Regions from separate parts of the Exiguobacterium sp. SL-10 genome, predicted to be linked through region 1. Evidence: predicted binding sites of a transcription regulator. Region 1 holds the regulator's gene; the other holds the start of a gene.
The links. Region 1 encodes NrdR, which represses ribonucleotide reductase genes. Its sites were predicted from a motif close to AACACNATATATNGTGTT; they were not measured.
Positions count from the first base shown of each region.

Region 1 (9,379 bases):
AGAAGTGGAGACGGTCTGTCGCCGATTACGGCCGTTCGTCTCAGGAAAAACGATTGCAAATGTCGAAGTGCTCGACGCAAAAATCATTCGGGGCCATGAACCGGAGATTTGGAAACAGCAGTTGCTCGGCGAGATGATTCAAGACGTCGAGCGACGTGGTAAATTTATTTTATTCAAGTTGACGAACGGCTATCTCGTTTCGCATCTGCGGATGGAAGGAAAATTCTTCCCGCATGACGAAATGGTCAGTCCGGTCAAACATACGCATGTCGTCTTCACATTCACGGACGGCACGACGCTTCATTACAATGATGTCAGAAAGTTCGGGACGATGGAACTGAAGACGAATGAAGACTTGTATGTGACGCCGCCATTGTCGCTGCTCGCGCTCGAGCCGTTCGATCCTGAAGTGACAGCGGAAACGCTTCATAGCCGTCTGAAGCGGATGAACGTCCGTGCGATCAAGACGGCGCTACTCGACCAATCGATTTTTGTCGGGCTCGGCAATATTTATGTCGACGAGACGTTATATCGCGCCGGCGTCCATCCGACTCGTCCGGCGGCATCGCTCTCGCTTGACGAGGTGCGTTTAGTGCACCAAGAAGCCGTAGCCGTATTGACAGAAGCCATCGAACGAGGCGGGAGCACGATCCGAAGCTATACGAATCCGGACGGAGCGAGCGGGACGTATCAAGAGACGCTGTACGTATACGGACAAACCGGGGAGCCGTGTAAGCGATGCGGGCGACCGATTGAGAAGATGAAATTAGGCGGACGGGGCACCCATTACTGTCCGCACTGCCAACAGTAAGAGGTGGACATGATGTTGAAGATTGGTTTGACAGGTGGAATTGCGACAGGGAAGTCGACCGTATCCAGACTGTTCCGAAAGCGAGGCATCCCGATCATCGATGCCGACAAGATGGCACGGATCGTCATCGAGCCTGGCGGCAAGGCGTTCGCGGGCGTCCGCGAGGCGTTCCCGCAATGTTTCACGGGCGATGACTTAAACCGCCAGGCGCTCGGTCGTGAAATCTTTCATGATGATGCCAAACGACAGTTGCTCAATCAGCTCATGCACCCGGCCATCCGGGAAGAGATGCTCGAGGAGATGCGAAGCTACGCGGCGGCAGGAGAGACAGTCGTCATGTTCGACATCCCGCTCTTGTTCGAAGGGACGATGCGGGACCTCGTCGACTATACGGTCGTCGTCTATTGCCGGGAAGAGATTCAGTTGATGCGCCTCATGGAGCGCAACGGGTTGACGAAAGAAGAAGCACTCGCTCGGATCCATGCGCAAATGCCGATCGAGGAGAAGAAACAACAGGCTGATTTTTTAATCAACAACAACGGTGCGTTAGGCGACTTGTCGGCCCAAGTGGTCCGCCTCGTCGAACAATTTGAAGACATGAAAAAAGAAGGCGACTGACGACGCCTTCTTTTTTTGTTCAATTGAGTGGATCGGAATCAGGTTTCCCTTTTTTCCACGTATCGAAGATGGCGCGCCCGTCGCTCGGGTGCCCGTTCGAATAATAAATCGGATAGAGCGAGAAGAAGATATAATAAAACGAGAAATAGGCGAACTGATACGTATAAATTGTCGGTTCAATCTCGCGGGTCAAGATGAATCCATTCACAATTAAGATGCTCGCTAAATTGAAAAGCGAGCCGCCCGCATAGACGATACTTCGCGTCAGGCGGTTGCTGTACTTCAAGTCGCTGAATTGACACCAGGCGTCATAGAAGTAGACGCGATTGAATTGAAGGCGTCCGACTTTAAACAATTTTTTTCCAGTTCCAATCTCCATATCAAGCGAACCCCCAAACAGCTTCGCGAAGAAAAAGTGACCGAATTGGTGGATAATCGTCACAATCGGTAAGATGATGAAAAACGAAATGATAAATTTGTCTATATCGGTCCAATCAAACATGTAGTATTAGCTCCTTTCCAAGCTCTACACCAAATTTCCCTCTTTTTCAAATCTGAAACTGTAAAAAAGTGAAAGAAATGTGAAGATTCATAGTGAAAACGCTTCCAATTTTCCGTTATAATGATGTCGTAACGTAGAAAAAGGGGGATTTTACATGGGGACGAAAGTTGCAATCAATGGATTTGGACGAATCGGCAGAATGGTGTTTCGAAAATTGATGCTTGAAGGGCGTCACGACGTGGTCGCCATCAATGCAAGTTATCCGGCAGAGACGCTCGCCCATTTGATTAAGCACGATACGGTCCACGGGCCGTTCGCACTGACGGTGAGGGCGCATGGGGATGCGCTTGAAGTTGATGGTAAACGTGTCATGCTCGTGTCCGAGCGCAATCCGGAGCGTTTGCCATGGGCGGAGCTCGGGGTCGAAATCGTCATCGAGGCGACGGGGAAATTCAATTCTGATATCGGGGCAAAAAAACATTTGACGGCCGGTGCGAAGAAAGTCATTTTAACAGCGCCAGGGAAAGGTGAGCTGCGGACGATTGTCATGGGGGTGAACGATCGTGATTATTTACCGGACCACGATCACGTCATCTCGAACGCTTCGTGTACGACGAACTGTCTCGGTCCGGTCGTCAAAGTACTCGATTCGACGTTCGGGATCGAGACGGGGCTCGTGACAACGGTACATGCGTACACGAATGACCAAAACAATATCGATAATCCGCATAAAGATTTACGGCGTGCCCGTGCTTGTGGTAGTTCCATTATACCGACTTCGACAGGGGCCGCGAAAGCAATCGGGCTCGTCTTGCCGGAACTGCAAGGCAAATTGAACGGGATGGCACTGCGGGTACCGACGCCGAACGTCTCACTCGTCGACCTCGTCGTCGAGTTGCGTCGGGATGTGACGGTCGATGAAGTCAATCAGGCGTTCGAGCGCGCGGCGCACGGGGAGATGACAGGCATCCTCGGCGTCTCGAATGAACCGCTCGTTTCGATTGACTTCAACGGGGATGAGCGTTCGTCAATCATCGATGCTGATTCGACGATGGTGCTCGGGGGCAATCACGTCAAAGTACTCGCCTGGTACGACAACGAATGGGGCTACTCGTGCCGTGTCGTCGACTTGTTGGATATGGTCGCGAGCTACTTGCAAATCGGACAACAAGAAACCCACGTCTAAAAAAATATATTTACTCAAAAATATTTTTGATGAATTCAAACAAATGTCTTGTAACGATGTCCCAAACGCGATACACTCTAACTCGTGAACTTCAATTGGTCTGACAAACGCAACTTAAAGGGTTAGGACCTCTTAGGACTAACTTGCCCCCGTGGTTGTGGGCGATTCAGGCACAAAGTGAGTGATCATCAACTACTTTGAGACCATTGATGTAAAGGGGGATCCACTAATATGGATACTATGGGACGTCACATTATTACAGAACTTTGGGAGTGCAATCCCGACAAATTAAACGATATCGACTACATCGAGCGCTTGTTCGTCGATGCAGCACTTCGTTCGGGCGCTGAAGTCCGCGAAGTCGCTTTCCACAAATTTGCGCCGCACGGTGTAAGTGGAGTCGTCATCATTTCAGAATCACACTTAACGATTCACAGTTTCCCAGAGCATGGCTACGCATCAGTCGATGTGTTCACATGTGGGGACCGAATCGATCCGGCTACAGCCTCGCAGTACATTGCAGAAGGCTTGGAAGCGAAAGTTCGTGAAGATGTGAAACTTGACCGTGGAATGGGACCGATTCGTGTTCCTGAAGCACAAGTTGCAATCAGCAAATAATCAGATTGACCTTTTGAGGCTGGCCGATTTTCGGTCAGCCCTTTTAATTGTTTTGTTAACCGCTTAATTTTGATATGCTTAACCTATATAAATAAGGTGTCGAGGTGGATAATGGGATTATTGGATAAGTTTCAAACACATGTCCAGACGGACGATTCGCATAAAAATGAGGCGTTACGCACACGATACGTGGCAGCATCGCCAAGTGCCGTGCTCACATGGCTCCGCGAACGGATTCAGGCAGAAGGCCAAACAGTTCGCCGTGTCGATCCGGACCGGGGCGAAGTGGCATTTAACGGTACCGGTTGGGATGCATTGGCGACCGTCATTCAAGTGGATGGAGGACGTACAGCCGTCGATTTCACATTGAACCGTGATCAGATGCTCGGACCGGACCTCGGTCAAATCGTCACCACATATTATGAGGCGCTACAATTGAAGTTCCCGCTCCGCGCCATCGGGAATCAATCTGTCGAACGATAAGGAGGGCTGAGCATGCGTTGTCCTAAATGCGATCATAACGGAACGAGAGTGCTCGACTCCCGGCCAGTACAAGATTTCTATTCAATTCGCCGCCGCCGCGAATGCGAGGAGTGCGGCTATCGATTCACTACATTCGAGACGGTTGAACAGACGCCGCTCATCATCGTCAAGAAAGACGGCAATCGTGAAGAGTTTAGCCGAGAGAAAGTGCTTCGTGGAATCATTCGGGCGTGTGAAAAACGCCCGGTCACACTCGAACAACTCGAAGGTGTCGTCACGAAAGTCGAACAGCAGCTACGAGCACTCGGCCAATCGGAGATTCCGAGCGAACAAGTCGGTGAGCTCGTCATGAATGAGCTCGCCCGGGTCGATGAAGTAGCATACGTCCGTTTCGCCTCCGTCTATCGCCAATTCAAAGATATCTCTGTATTCTTTAAAGAACTTGAAGATTTAATGAAGCAAGAAAAATCGACCAACTAAACGGGCGGCCTGCTGGTCGCCTTTTTTCAGGGGAGACCAACCATGGAAAAAGAACGAATCCTGTACGGGACTGACGAACTGTTGATTATGAGCACCGGGCTCATCGATCGCGAGTCGTATCAGTCGTTGTATCATTTATATCAGCCGGTCATCGGAGTCAAGGCGCTCGCGATGTATCAGACGCTTTGGAGCGAGCTGAAGCCCGGGAAGATGAAATCGAACTATATGTCGCATAGCGCGCTCTGTGAGATGCTCGATTACTCAATCAACGAGCTGACAGATTGTCTGTTCCGGCTCGAGGCGATCGGTCTCGTCCGGACGTATAAGACAAAGGACGAGCGATTGACGCAGTACGTGTATCAATTGCGCGTCCCACTCGCGCCCCATACGTTCTTGAATGACGGGCTGTTGTCGAGTTTCCTCTTCTATAAAGTCGGGGAAGTCCGCTTCAAACAGTTGCAGGGACGATTCACGATCGATCCATTGCCAGCCGGGATTATCGAGGTGACGAAAGACTTTAATGAAGTATTTGACGTCAAAGGTGTGAATCATATGGCGTTCACGCAAAAAAATTATGAGAAGCCCGACCGCGCCAAAATTGAAATCAACTATACGTTCGACATGGAAATTGTCAAAAAATTGACGAACTTTCCCGTCGGCTTCTTCACGAAGAAACTCGATGAGACGATCACGAAGCTTGCCTATGTCTCACAAATCGACGAAGAGACGATGGCAGAGATGTTGAAAGAGTATTTCGTCCACGAGGCGTATCTTCCGCTCAGCGAGCAAGAGAAGCGCGACGGTTGCCGCCAGATGGTGTTGCAGTTGAAGAAGAAACAGACACGGCATCGGAAAGTGAAGTCGGATGTGACAGTAAAGGCAGAAATCGGTGACTTGCATGATGTGACGGTCATGGAAGAGGCGCATCCGCATCAGTACGTGTCGACGTTACGGAAGACGCCGCAACTGTCGAAGAGCGACGAGCAACTCATCATCGACCTCGTCGATACGCTCGGGCTCGCGCCTAGCGTCATCAACGCGTTGTTCTATTACTGTATCGAAGTGAAGAAACAGACACGGCTCAGTGAGAACTACGTCATGCGCATCGCGACGAGTTGGAAGACGGCGGGCTATTTGAACGCCAAGGACGCCTTAGAACAAGAAGCGACGCAAGACGCGCTCATCGAGAAGAAACAGCAGAAGCGGGAGAATGTGCAACAGCGGACGACCGTCGGCTCGAGACGCAAAGATAAGACCGAGATGCCGAAATGGCTCGAGGACGAGGCGAAAGAACAGCGCACATACGATCAAAAACGAAAACAAGAGCTCGAGGCATCGGTCCCGGACGATGCGGAACTCGTCAAGCTGTTAAATGAATTGAAAGAGAAAGGATGAGGGACATGGAACGCATCAATCAAACGCTCGCCCAAATGATGAACCGGAAAGAAGTACGGGAAGCGTACGAATCGATTCGCCGGCGCACCCTCGAACATCCAGAAGTCGTCGCCTTTTTAAAGGCACATCCGGAGTTAGACGAGACGGCAATCGAGGCCGGCTTCACGAAGCTCAGCGAATATGCGGAGCAGATGGACGGGAAGAAACTCATCGACGAGCAAGCCGTCATCCCGGGTCATCAACCGATGCTCTATGTCGACCTCGGACAAATCGCCATCCGCTATGAAGAGACGGTCAAGCACCGTCAAGCACGCCGGCAAAAAGAGATGGACCGGAAGTTCAAGAGCCTATTCTTACCGGAAGAGGTCCGTGAGGCGAGCTTTGAATCGTTCGACTGGTCGGATGACGCCCGAAAAATCGCACTCCGTGAATCGATGCGGTTCGTCTCAGGCATGAAGACCCGTCAAAAAGTGAACGGCTTATACCTTCACGGTAGCTTCGGCGTCGGAAAGACGTACTTGCTCGCGGCGATCGCCAATGAGCTGAAAGTGGCGGACATCGAGACGATTCTCGTCCATGCCCCGGGATTCGTCTCGGAAGCGAAACGGAAAATCCGGACCGACTCGTTCGATTCGTTTTTGACGTCATTCCAACACGTGCCGGTGTTATTGATTGATGACATCGGGGCCGAGGCGATCAGTCCATGGGTGCGGGATGAACTGTTCGGGATCATTTTGCAGTATCGCATGATGCATCGCTTGCCGACGCTTTACAGCTCGAACTTTAGCGGAGAAGAGCTCGAGACCCACTTCTCGATCGACGGTTCGCCACAGAACAAAATGAAGGCGCAGCGGCTCATGCAGCGCATCTCGACGACGACGACGCAAATCGAGTTAAAAGGTGAGAATCGACGGCGGTAAAGGGATTGTATTTCTGGAACGAGTTGACTATACTAATAAGCATATAACCGATGCATCGAAGAGGACATGAGACGTCGTAACGGGTTTCAAAGCGAGGGAAGGCTGGTGAGAGCTTCCTAAACACGCCGATCGCCTTACTCCCTCAGAGCACCGTACGGGTCAATCGTGCGGCGATTCACACTCGTTATCGTGTGTTCGAGCCAAGCGGATCGCTTGGGAACGAGGGTGGTACCACGAGAATCAAAGCTCGTCCCTTTCATAGGGATGGGCTTTTTTTATTTTCTTTTAAATGTAGAGAGGGGAAGTTGACACATGATTCAATTGACATTTCCAGATGGGGCCGTCAAAGAGTTTGAGGCCGGGATCACAGCAGAAGAAGTAGCGGGTTCGATCAGTCCGGGACTCCGTAAAAAAGCAATCGCCGCGAAAATCGATGGCGAGATGATCGATTATCGTCGTCCGATTGAACAGGACGGCAAAATCGAGCTCGTTATGCCGGATTCGGAAGACGGCATCGATTTGATGCGCCATTCGTCGGCCCACTTGATGGCCCAAGCCATCAAACGGTTATACGGCGAAGAAGGTAGCATCTACCTTGGGATTGGACCGACGATCGAGAACGGCTTCTATTACGATATCGAGATGGACCGCCGCATCAACGAAGAAGATCTCCCGGAGATTGAGAAGATGATGAAACGAATCGTCGACGAAAACTTGGACATCACTCGTGAGGTCGTGTCACGCGACGAAGCGCTCGAACGCTATAAAGCGCTCGGGGACCCGCTTAAAATCGAATTGATTGAAGACATCCCAGCGAGCGAGACGCTCACGATTTACCATCAAGGCGAATTCTTCGACTTGTGCCGTGGGCCGCATGTCCCGTCGACTTCGAAGTTGAAAGTGTTCAAATTGATGAGCGTGGCCGGTGCATACTGGCGCGGTGACTCAGATAATAAAATGCTTCAGCGCATTTACGGGACGGCGTTCGCGACAAAAGAACAGCTCGCAGAACACTTGCGCTTGTTAGAAGAAGCGAAAGAGCGTGACCACCGCAAGCTCGGGAAAGAACTCGACCTCTTCTTCGTGTCGCAAGAAGTCGGACAAGGTTTGCCGATGTGGCTCCCGAAAGGTGCCTCGATTCGTCGTACGGTCGAACGTTATATCGTCGACAAAGAGCTCGAGCTTGGGTATCAGCACGTCTATACACCGGTCCTCGGTTCGGTCGATCTTTATAAAACATCTGGGCACTGGGATCACTATCAAGACGATATGTTCCCGAAAATGGAGATGGACAACGAAGAACTCGTCCTTCGTCCGATGAACTGCCCGCACCACATGACAATCTATAAACATGAGCCGCGCTCATACCGCGAACTCCCGCTTCGCATCGCTGAGCTCGGCGGTATGCACCGTTACGAGATGTCAGGGGCGCTCACAGGCCTCCAACGCGTCCGTTACATGGTGTTGAACGACGGGCACACGTTCGTCACGCCAGAACAAATGAAACAAGAGTTCAAAGATATCGTCCACTTGATTCAAGAAGTGTACGCCGACTTCGGGATTAAGGATTATCGTTTCCGCTTGTCATACCGTGACCCGGCCGATAAAGAGAAATATTTCGACAACGACGCGATTTGGGAAACAGCCCAGCGTCAGTTGAAAGAGACGATGGATGAACTCGGACTCCCGTATTTCGAAGCGGATGGGGAAGCGGCGTTCTATGGACCGAAGCTTGACGTCCAAGTCCGGACGGCGCTCGGCAAAGAGGAGACGTTGTCGACGGTCCAACTCGACTTCTTGCTTCCTGAGCGGTTCGATTTGACGTACACAGGACCGGACGGCAAAGATCATCGCCCGATTGTCCTTCACCGTGGAGTCGTCTCGACGATGGAACGTTTCGTCGCTTACTTGATCGAAGAGTACAAAGGAGCGTTCCCGACATGGCTCGCCCCGGTTCAAGTCAAATTGATTCCTGTCTCGCACGTTCACGACGAATATGTCGCAGAAGTGAAGGCAGAGCTCGTCAAGCGCGGTGTCCGTGTCGAAACGGACCTCCGTGATGAGAAGCTCGGCTATAAGATCCGAGAAGCACAGATGAAGAAGATTCCGATGACACTCGTCCTCGGTGATAAAGAGCGCGATGAGCGTGCGGTCAACATCCGCCGCTACGGACAGCAAGAACAAGTATCGGCCACACTCGATGCGTTCTTGGCATCCCTCACAGAAGAAATCGCGAACCGTTCACGTTAATCGGTCGACCATCCTTCGCCGGAAGGGTGGTCGTTTTTTTCGGTCTCAAGACGGATGCGGAACGGATGATGGAAACGTAAGGTAGAAGAAAGGAGTGATTCATTTTGAATTATATG
Region 1 is NZ_SJUP01000011.1:18,717-28,095, forward strand. Features, by position in the region: gene mutM (DNA-formamidopyrimidine glycosylase) at 1-811, shown strand, start outside; gene coaE (dephospho-CoA kinase) at 824-1,429, shown strand; gene EVJ33_RS11810 (site-2 protease family protein) at 1,449-1,931, opposite strand; gene EVJ33_RS11815 (glyceraldehyde-3-phosphate dehydrogenase) at 2,086-3,117, shown strand; gene speD (adenosylmethionine decarboxylase) at 3,349-3,735, shown strand; gene EVJ33_RS11825 (hypothetical protein) at 3,847-4,218, shown strand; gene nrdR (transcriptional regulator NrdR) at 4,231-4,698, shown strand; gene EVJ33_RS11835 (DnaD domain protein) at 4,741-6,093, shown strand; gene dnaI (primosomal protein DnaI) at 6,099-7,013, shown strand; gene thrS (threonine--tRNA ligase) at 7,326-9,263, shown strand; gene EVJ33_RS11850 (DUF1002 domain-containing protein) at 9,377-9,379, shown strand, end outside.

Region 2 (9,379 bases), on a different contig from region 1:
AAACCCAGGGAACATCCGTCCGACGAACGATGGTCGGGCTGGTTGCTCTGCGCGCGACGGTTGTTGTCGCTGTTCCGACGAGCCGAGCTCGGTATCAAGCCAATCCTCGCGTTGATTCGATTCATTTGATTCTGTTGGACGATCATTGTGTTCCATGTGTAATCATCTCCCATATGATGTTTCCTCTTTGTTCTACCCTTAGTATAAGAGGCCTAGTCATCGATTTGTGGAAATGAAGCATCGATTACAAGATTCTTCACAATTTGCGTCAATTGGGTCAAACGATGACGTTTTTTAGCGTCCCGAGCCCCGTGATGCTTACCTCGACCGTGTCTCCTGATTGTAGATAGACAGGCGGCTTCATGCCGTGGCCGACCCCAGCCGGTGTGCCGGTCGCGATGATATCACCTGCTTCAAGTGTCATCCCTTTTGACAATGTCCGAATCAACTCTTCGATTGGGCGAATCATATCCGCCGTCGAGCCGGATTGACGTGTCTCGCCGTTCACGACCGTTTGAATCGTGAGTGGGAACTCAAGTTCATCCGGTGTGACGATATACGGTCCGAGCGGACAGAACGTGTCGAACGATTTACCGCGGAAAAATTGGACGTGCTGTTTTTGGACGTCCCGGGCCGTGATGTCGTTCAGAATCGTATAACCGAAAATGTGAGCGTCAACGTGATCGATGTCCCGGCCCGACTTTCCGATGATGACGGCGAGTTCGCCTTCATAATCGAGTTGATCGGTCAATTCAGGATGACGTTCGATGACAGCCCCTGGCCCGACGACCGAAGTCGGTGCTTTCGTGAAGATGACGAGTTTCCCTGCTCCCGCCGTATCCATTTCTTTCACATGTTCTTCATAGTTCTTTCCGATACAGATGACGTTTTTAAGCGGTCGGTATGGTGCGACGAGCGTGACGTCGTTCAGTGTTGACCGGGGCGCGACGTCTAAATCGACGTCCGGTTCAAACTCACGCGCGATGACTTCTAACAGCGAAGTCGTATGTAATTGATCGCTGACGTCATAAACGAACTCCCCAGCTACGACACCGACCCTTTGCTCTCCTTCAACTTGAAAACTACACCATTTCATCAAAATTCCCCCTTTTTTGCTAGTATACAAAAAATCAGGGCGCGACGGCCCCGATTACGCTTTGTTCAAGAATATAATTCGCTGATTGCTCGACCCCCGAAATCGGAGCGACCGGTCCATGAGCGGCTGTTCGAAGCGACCGTCGACGAGCACATCGGCACGGTCGAGCACGCTCGAGATATGCTCGTCTTCCATGGCTTGTAACTGTTCGAACGTATAACCAGTATACACCCAGACATTTTTCTGTAGCTCTTTACACCCGTTGACGAGCCGGGCCAGTTCTTTCGGCTGCAGAAACGGTTCTCCGCCTGAAATCGTCACTCCGCCCCAGCCGGACTGTTCGACTCGACCAAGCAAGTCCTCGACCGAGACGTCTTGACCTCCGCGTGGATTCCACGATTCTGGATTGTGACACCCTAGGCACCGGTGGGGACAGCCTGCCGTAAAGATGACGGAACGAATGCCCGGCCCGTCGACGACCGATTCGTCAAGTACGGATAGGACGCGCATGATGCTTCACCCTCGCTCGTTCTTCTTCTCGTTTTGCTGAATTCCACCGGTCCATCGTGCCGACCAGATAGCCGGTGATCCGACGAATCCGTTCAATCCGCTCGTGCTCGCCGCACGTTGGGCAAGATTCATCGATGATGCCTTCGAGACCGCAACGGCCACACCGATCGACGGGATGGTTGATTGATCCGTAGCCGACGTTTTCGGTCCGCATGAGCCGGACAATCGCTTCGACCGCTTCCGGATTATGAGCGAGCGATCCGTCGACTTCGACGTACGTGATATGCCCCGCATCACAGAGCGCATGGTACGGCGCTTCGAGACGGACCTTATCACGAATCGAGACCGATTGATACACAGGTACATGGAATGAGTTCGTGTAAAAGGCGCGATCGGTCACCCCTTCGATGATTCCAAATGCTTGTTGGTCTCTTGCCACAAATTTACCAGACAACCCTTCTGCCGGAGTGGCTAGTAATGAAAAGTTCAAATCGTGCTGCTCCGACGCCTGCTTCATCCGATTACGTAAATGCGTGACGATATCGAGGCCGAGCCGTTCCGCCTCACGTGATTCGACATGCGTGCCCCCAGTGAGCACCCGCAGCGCCTCAGCGAGACCGATGAATCCGATTGAGAGCGTCCCTTGCTTCAACACCTCACGAAGATCATCTTCCGGGCCGAGCGTATCGCTCCCCCGCCAGACGTGCTGGGCGTAAAGAAAGCGAAATTCGTCGGCATGGCGCTTCGCTTGATAATCGAACCGTTCGAGCAATTGCTCGATGGCGACGTCGACATAGACGTCGAGCGTTTCATAAAATGAATGGATGTCTGAAGCGACGAGTGCCAACTTAACCAAATTCAAGGTCGAGAACGATAAATTCCCTCTGCCAATCGACGTCTTGGCGCCATGCCGATTCCCCATCACCCGGGTCCGGCAACCCATGTAGGCGACTTCCGAGGCGTGCGTCCCGTCGTAGTACTGCAGGTTGAACGGGGCGTCGACGAACGAGAAGTTCGGGAATAACCGTTTGCCGGTCACACGACAAGCGAGTCGGAACAAGTCGACGTTCGGATCGTCCTCATGGAAGTTGACGCCTTCTTTCACTTTGAAGATTTGAATTGGGAAGATCGGTGTCTCCCCGTTGCCGAGCCCCCGTTCGGTTGCACGCAACAACTCCCGGATGAATATCCGTCCCCAACGGCTCGTATCGGTCCCATAGTTGATCGAGACGAACGGTACTTGTCCACCGCCTCGTGAATGCATCGAATTAGCATTATGAATGAACGCCTCACAGGCTTGATACGTTGCTGTGACTGTTTCGGCCTCAGCGACTTCAATGAGTTGCTCGCTCGACCATTCGACTGGAAGCTTCTTGAGCCGCTCCAGTTGACGTTCATACGTCTTTTCGACATATGGAGCCAAATCGACGTCGAACATCGGGAACGCCTGTCCTCCGTGCTGCATATTCTGATTCGCTTGAAGGATAATTGAAGCGAGTGCCATCGCCGAGCGGATGTCTTGGGGCGGGCGAATCGTCCCGTGTCCGGTATGAAATCCGTTCGTCAGCAATTCGCCGAGCGGGATTTGACAACACGTCGTCGACCCTGTCACGTAATAGTCGGCATCATGGATATACAAAAAATTGTCCGCGACGGCCTGACGTGACCGCTCTGACAACAAGTACGACGTCGACAACTGTTTCGACACTTCTGAGGATAACCGCGCCAGTTTGCCAAGTGGTGATTTCCCGTCGACGTTGGCGTTCTCTTGTACGAGATCTTGATCTGGGAGAACACAGACATCTTCATAAAGCTGGAGCATATTCACTCCGCATCACCTCACTATATATTGATTATAAAAGAGTTTTTAACTCTCTTATGTTCTATATATAGATTATGTCACGTTTCACCGTTAAAATGCGAAGTCGAAATTGTGAGCGTTGACTGTGAGATATTCGCAAAAACAGTCGAGCCCTAGTTTGGGACTCGACTGTTCCTTGAGATAAACCTACTCACCATTATTTGGCCGGTTTCACAATTTTTAATTCAACTTCTTCCTTTTCTTCTGTTTCCTGAGCTTCCCGCAATCCTTTCGCGTTCAACCACGTATAGATCGCACCCATGAACAAGGCGCCGCCGATGATATTCCCGAACGTAGCCGGAATCAAGTTGTGAATCGCGCCTGCAAAGCTGATCGCCTCAGGGTGTGGGACGACGAGTGTGAGCGCGAACAAGACGAAGTTGGCGATGACGTGATCAAAACCAGACGCGAAGAAGACGGCAACGAGGAAAATCATCGAGAAGATTTGCGCGAACTCATTTTTCATCTGTTTTGGTAAGAAGATGGCGAGACAAACCATCCAGTTACAGAAGATGGCACGGAAGAAAATCTCGACCGTCGTATGGTGCATCTTGCTTTCGACGACCGCGAACAACCAGTTGTTCATCCCTAGTTCTTGGATGACACCGGTCGGAGCGAGCAACAAAGCGAACAAGATGCCGCCGAGGGCGTTCCCGACAAAACAGAGCAACCAGACGAGCATCGTGTCGCTGAGCGTCGTATAGCCGCGCAACGTCGACGTCGTGAAATACATCGTGTTCCCTGTGAACAACTCGGCTCCGCCGTAGATGATCATGACGAGGGCGATTCCGAAAGAGAACCCACCAATAAGTGTTGTGAACGGGGAGTCGATCAAATACATCCCGTTGACGACTTTCAATGTGAAAATTGAAGCGAATCCGATAAAGATCCCCGCGAGCATTGCCCGTAAAAAGTATTCCATTGGTCGATAATGAATCATTTGCGAAGAAGCCTGCGCTTTTTTCCGCAACGATTCGAGTGCATGGATTTCCATTGATGCCATGTCACAAACCCTTCTTTCTGTTTGAATGAAACCATTATAATAAGAACAAATATGTGAAATCATTAACAATATAAGCCCGAATCGATTAAATTGCAATCGTCCCTTCCATATGTTGATACATTTTTCACATCGTAATCGTTTACATTTGTCGGATTTGTGACCACAAAAAAACGACCCTTCGCAAAGGGTCGTTCAAAACGATTATTCTTTGTTTTCAGAGGCTTCTTCAGACTCTTCAGCTGACTGTTCTGACGCAGTAGCTTCGCCTTCTGTCGCTTCTTCCTCTTCTTCGACCGCAACCGGTTCATTCACCGATGCGATTTGAAGATCACCTTCAGATACGATTTCGTAATCTTTGTTCGCTGGAATGTCGGCCACTGTGAGCGAGTCACCGATGCCGAGTTCAGAAACATCAAGTTCGATGCGCTCCGGAATGTTGGCTGGTGTCGCTGAGACCGTTACTTTGTAGAGCGTCTGCGCCAAGTAGCCGCCTTCTTTAGCACCTTTTGCATCGCCGACGAGCGTGACGTCCGCTTCGACTTCTGTCGCTTCGTCCATCTTCACTGCCATAAATTCGACGTGCTTGTATTCGTTCGTAAACGGGTCGACTTCTGTCCCGTGAACGAGCGTGTTCACTTTTTTACCATCGATATTGAGTTCGATCAAAGCATTGTCGCCGTGTTCACGAAGAATTTTACGTAGTGCCATCTCTTCGAATGCGACCGGTGTGCTTTCAACTTTGTAGCCGTAAACGACACCTAACACTTTTCCTTCTTTACGTAAGTTTGCCCGGACCGAACGTGGTCGTAATTCTCGTTTCGTTACTTTAAGCGTGTCTGCCATAATCTTTTCCCCCTACTGGTTTATCGATCATGTCTACATCTTGAGGGTGAGGCAGTGAAAAAGCCACCTCTCAACCTCGATGTGTTGAGTGACATGTGTATATTGTTCCCAGAGGCACCTATCCATAAACGTAACAGGAGATTAAAAAAAGATTACAGGCATGTCACATGACGCGTTTGAAGAGCTTTTCAAGTTCATATGTGCTCCACTTCACCAAAATCGGACGACCGTGCGGGCACGTGTATGGAGACGTCGTCCGATTGAGATCGTGTAGCAATTGTCGCATCATGTCGTGGTTGAGTGGATGGTTCGCTTTGATAGATCGTTTGCACGCCATTAAAATCGAGGCGTCTTCTCGATATTTGGCAATGTCAATGGCGCGATCCCGAATCGCCATCTCGATCAAATCACGGACCGTCCCTTCTAAATCGTGTTGCGGATACCATGTCGGGATCTCCCGGACGAGGAACGTGTTGCCGCCGAACGGCTCCAACTCGAGGCCTGCTTCTTTTAAGAGCGGAGAGACTTCCTCGATGGCGAGCGTCTCTTCTTGCGTGAACTCGAGCGTGAGCGGCAGTAACAACAATTGATACTCCTTGTCCGGATTACCGAGCTGTTCATAGAACAATTCGTATTTGATCCGTTCCTGGGCCGCGTGTTGGTCGATCACATACATCCCATCCTCGGCTCCACAGACGATATAACTTGCGTGCAATTGACCGATGACGTCAAGCTGTGGAAGTCGCTCTCCCGCTGTCTCGATTTCCTCCGATTCGACGATTGGAGCTGTCGGTTCAGTCTTCTCGTTAATGAGCGGGGTCGGCGACCAACGACTCGGTGACGTGACCGGTTCACGCGGAATCGGATAGTTCCACGTTGGCGGTTCATCCGCGACGGAGTTGCGTTCGACCATAACAGGGGTGCGTTCGACCGTGAAATCAAGTCGTTCTTGTTCGGTCCGGGGCGCCGGTCGTTCTTTCGGTTTGACCGACGGGATCAAACGTTGTTCCCGGAGCGTCAGTTGGACCGTCTCACGAATCAATTGGCATAACTCTTTCTCTTTCGAGAGCCGCACTTCTCGTTTCGTCGGGTGAACATTCACGTCAATCAGCATCGGGTCCATGTTCACCTCAAGGACGGCAATCGGATAACGTCCGATCGGAAGCAAGGTGTGGTAGCCTTCAAGTACACTTTGGGTCAACGCAAAGTTTTTGATGCTACGCCCGTTCAAAATGAGCGTCACGTACTGCTTGTTCGAACGCGTCACTTCCGGCCGGACGAGATGGGCGCTCAAGCTATAGTCGTTCGTTTTGCTCGAAGCCGTGACAATTTGAGCGGCGACTTGTCGACCGTAGATGGCGAGCATGACTTGTTTAACGTCCCCGTTCCCGCTCGTCCTGAGCAGTTCCTTATCTTCGTGGAACGCCGTAAGACGCACTTCCGGATGAGACAAAGCGATCCGGTTCAACGTATCCGTGATGCTCGCTAGTTCTGTCGCCGACGTTTTTAAATATTTCAACCGGGCCGGTGTATTATAGAATAATTGACTGACGGCAATCTCCGTCCCGACATTCGTCGCAGCCGGTGTTTGGGCTGTGACGACACCCCCTTGAAGTGTCATCTCGAATCCGTCTTCCTCGGCCCGACGTGACTTAAGCGTCACATGGCTGACCGAGGCGATCGAGGCGAGTGCCTCTCCCCGAAAGCCGAGTGTACGAATCCGGAACAAGTCATGTTCGTCTCGGATTTTACTCGTCGCATGGCGGAGAAAGGCACGCGGGGCGTCTTCTTCATAAAATCCGTGACCGTTGTCGCGGACTTTAATGAGACGAATGCCCGCTTCCTCCAAATCGACTTCGATTTTCGTGGCACCGGCGTCAATCGCGTTCTCGACGAGTTCTTTCACGACCGAGGCCGGCCGTTCGACGACCTCTCCAGCAGCGATCCGGTTGGCCAGTTGTTCCGGTAACTCTTGAATGATTCCCATCGACTCACCCCTTCTTCGCGGATTGTTGGAGCGCATAGAGCGCCTGCATCGCCTCGATCGGATTCATCGCTAACAAATCGAGAGCGAGCAATTGTCGTTTAATCTCGTCTTCCGCCTCAAAGAGCGACAGCTGAGCCACTGGTTCAGCCGGCACCGACTGTTTCACAGTTAGCTGCCCCGTTTTCGGTTCTGTCTCGAGTTCAGACAAGATGGTCCGCGCCCGCTCAATTAAATCACGCGGCAGTTCGGCGAGTTCGGCGACATGAATTCCGTACGATTTGTCAGCTCGTCCTGGATGGACCTCATGCAGGAAGACGACGCGGCCGTCACGCTCGATGGCGCGGACGTGTACGTTCTCAAGGGCGGGAATCGTGTCTTCGAGCACGGTCAGTTCATGATAGTGGGTCGAGAACAGTGTCTTCGCTCCAATAGTTGACGCGATGTACTCAACGATGGCTTGGGCAAGTGCCATCCCGTCATACGTTGACGTCCCCCGCCCAATCTCGTCAAGCAGGATGAGACTGTGTGCTGTTGCTTCCGTCACCGCTTGGCGCGTCTCCGTCATCTCGACCATGAACGTCGACTGGCCGCTCACCAAATCATCCGCCGCACCGATGCGGGTAAAGATGCGATCGAACAACGGAATCTCGGCCGCTTCAGCCGGCACGAACGATCCGATTTGATGCAAGATGGCGATCAAGGCGAATTGGCGCATATACGTCGATTTACCGGACATGTTCGGTCCCGTGATCAACAGCATGCGCCGCGTATCGTCGAGCGTCAAATCGTTGGCGACATATTCACCGCGCGGTAGCACCGTCTCGATTACTGGATGGCGTCCCTGGTCAATTTGTACGTTCGTCGACGTCGTGGGTCGGACGTAGTCCCGTTTTTCGGCAACGATAGCGAGCGCGAGCAAGACATCAAGTTCGCTGAGCGAGCGCGCCAGTTGCTGGAGTGGTTTCGTCTCTTGCTTGACTAGGTCACGCAAGGCGACGAACAAATCGTATTCGAGCGTGCAGCTCTTCTCTTCGGCCCCAAGGATGAGCGCTTCTTTCTCTTTCAACTCGGGTGTGACATAACGCTCAGCGTTCGTCAACGTCTGCTTCCGTTCGTAACGACCTTCTTCGAGTAAGCGCGCGTTCGCTTTCGTGACTTCCAAGTAATAACCGAAGACACGGTTATAGCCAATTTTCAGTGATTTGATACCCGTAGCGAGTCGCTCTTGTTGTTCGAGGTTGGCAATCCATGTCTTTCCGTTCGCTTTCGCCTCAAGCAGTTCGTCAAGTTCGGTCGAGTAGCCGGCACGAATCATACCGCCTTCCTTAATCGAGATGGGTGGGGCCTCGACGAGCGCCGCTTGGAGCACGCTGGCCAAGTCGTCGAACGTATCGAGCGTGGCATCGATTTGACGAAGACGTGAGGCGGTGACGCCTTCGAGCAAGGCACGTACCGTCGGAATACGCTCGAGTGTGTTCCGCAACTGGACGAGATCACGGGCGTTGGCTGTCCCGTATCCGACTTTGGCGACGAGACGCTCGATATCATAGACGTGGCGCAACTGTTCACGCAACTGGTCACGAAGCATGAAATCATCGACCAAGTTCTCGACCGCATCTTGCCGGTCCCGAATCGCCTGCTCGGTATAGAGCGGCTGTTCGAGCCAACGTTTTAGCAACCGTCCGCCCATCGCCGTCGTCGTCTCATCGAGCAGGGCGAGGAGCGACCCTTTCCGTTCACCGGACCGGGCCGACCGGAACAATTCCAAGTTCCGAGCCGTATTCGCATCGAGTTGCATATGGGCCTCGACTTCATAGGCGACGGCCGGTTGGAGATGGTCGAGGGCACGTTTTTGCGTCCGCGTCAAATACGCGAAAAGCAGTTCGAACGCGCTCACTTGGGCCTCGTCTTTTGCCCCGCTCGACAACGGGCTCGCTAGCCGCTCCGTTTGCACCGACAACGGGATGCCTAGCGGAGCGAGTTGTTGTCTTAATTCGTCGTCGGCAACAATAATCTCACTCGGCGCAAGCCCTTCCACTTCTCGGGACACAGCTTCTTGCGATGACAACGTCGTTAACC
Region 2 is NZ_SJUP01000001.1:518,057-527,435, reverse strand. Features, by position in the region: gene EVJ33_RS02685 (S1C family serine protease) at 1-156, opposite strand, end outside; gene EVJ33_RS02680 (fumarylacetoacetate hydrolase family protein) at 278-1,096, opposite strand; gene nrdG (anaerobic ribonucleoside-triphosphate reductase activating protein) at 1,151-1,606, opposite strand; gene EVJ33_RS02670 (anaerobic ribonucleoside triphosphate reductase) at 1,584-3,428, opposite strand; gene EVJ33_RS02665 (formate/nitrite transporter family protein) at 3,625-4,461, opposite strand; gene EVJ33_RS02660 (50S ribosomal protein L25/general stress protein Ctc) at 4,672-5,313, opposite strand; gene mutL (DNA mismatch repair endonuclease MutL) at 5,477-7,300, opposite strand; gene mutS (DNA mismatch repair protein MutS) at 7,305-9,379, opposite strand, start outside.
Region 2: EVJ33_RS02670 (anaerobic ribonucleoside triphosphate reductase) is a predicted target of NrdR. The motif match lies at 3,445-3,462, and genes of this name have one in related genera.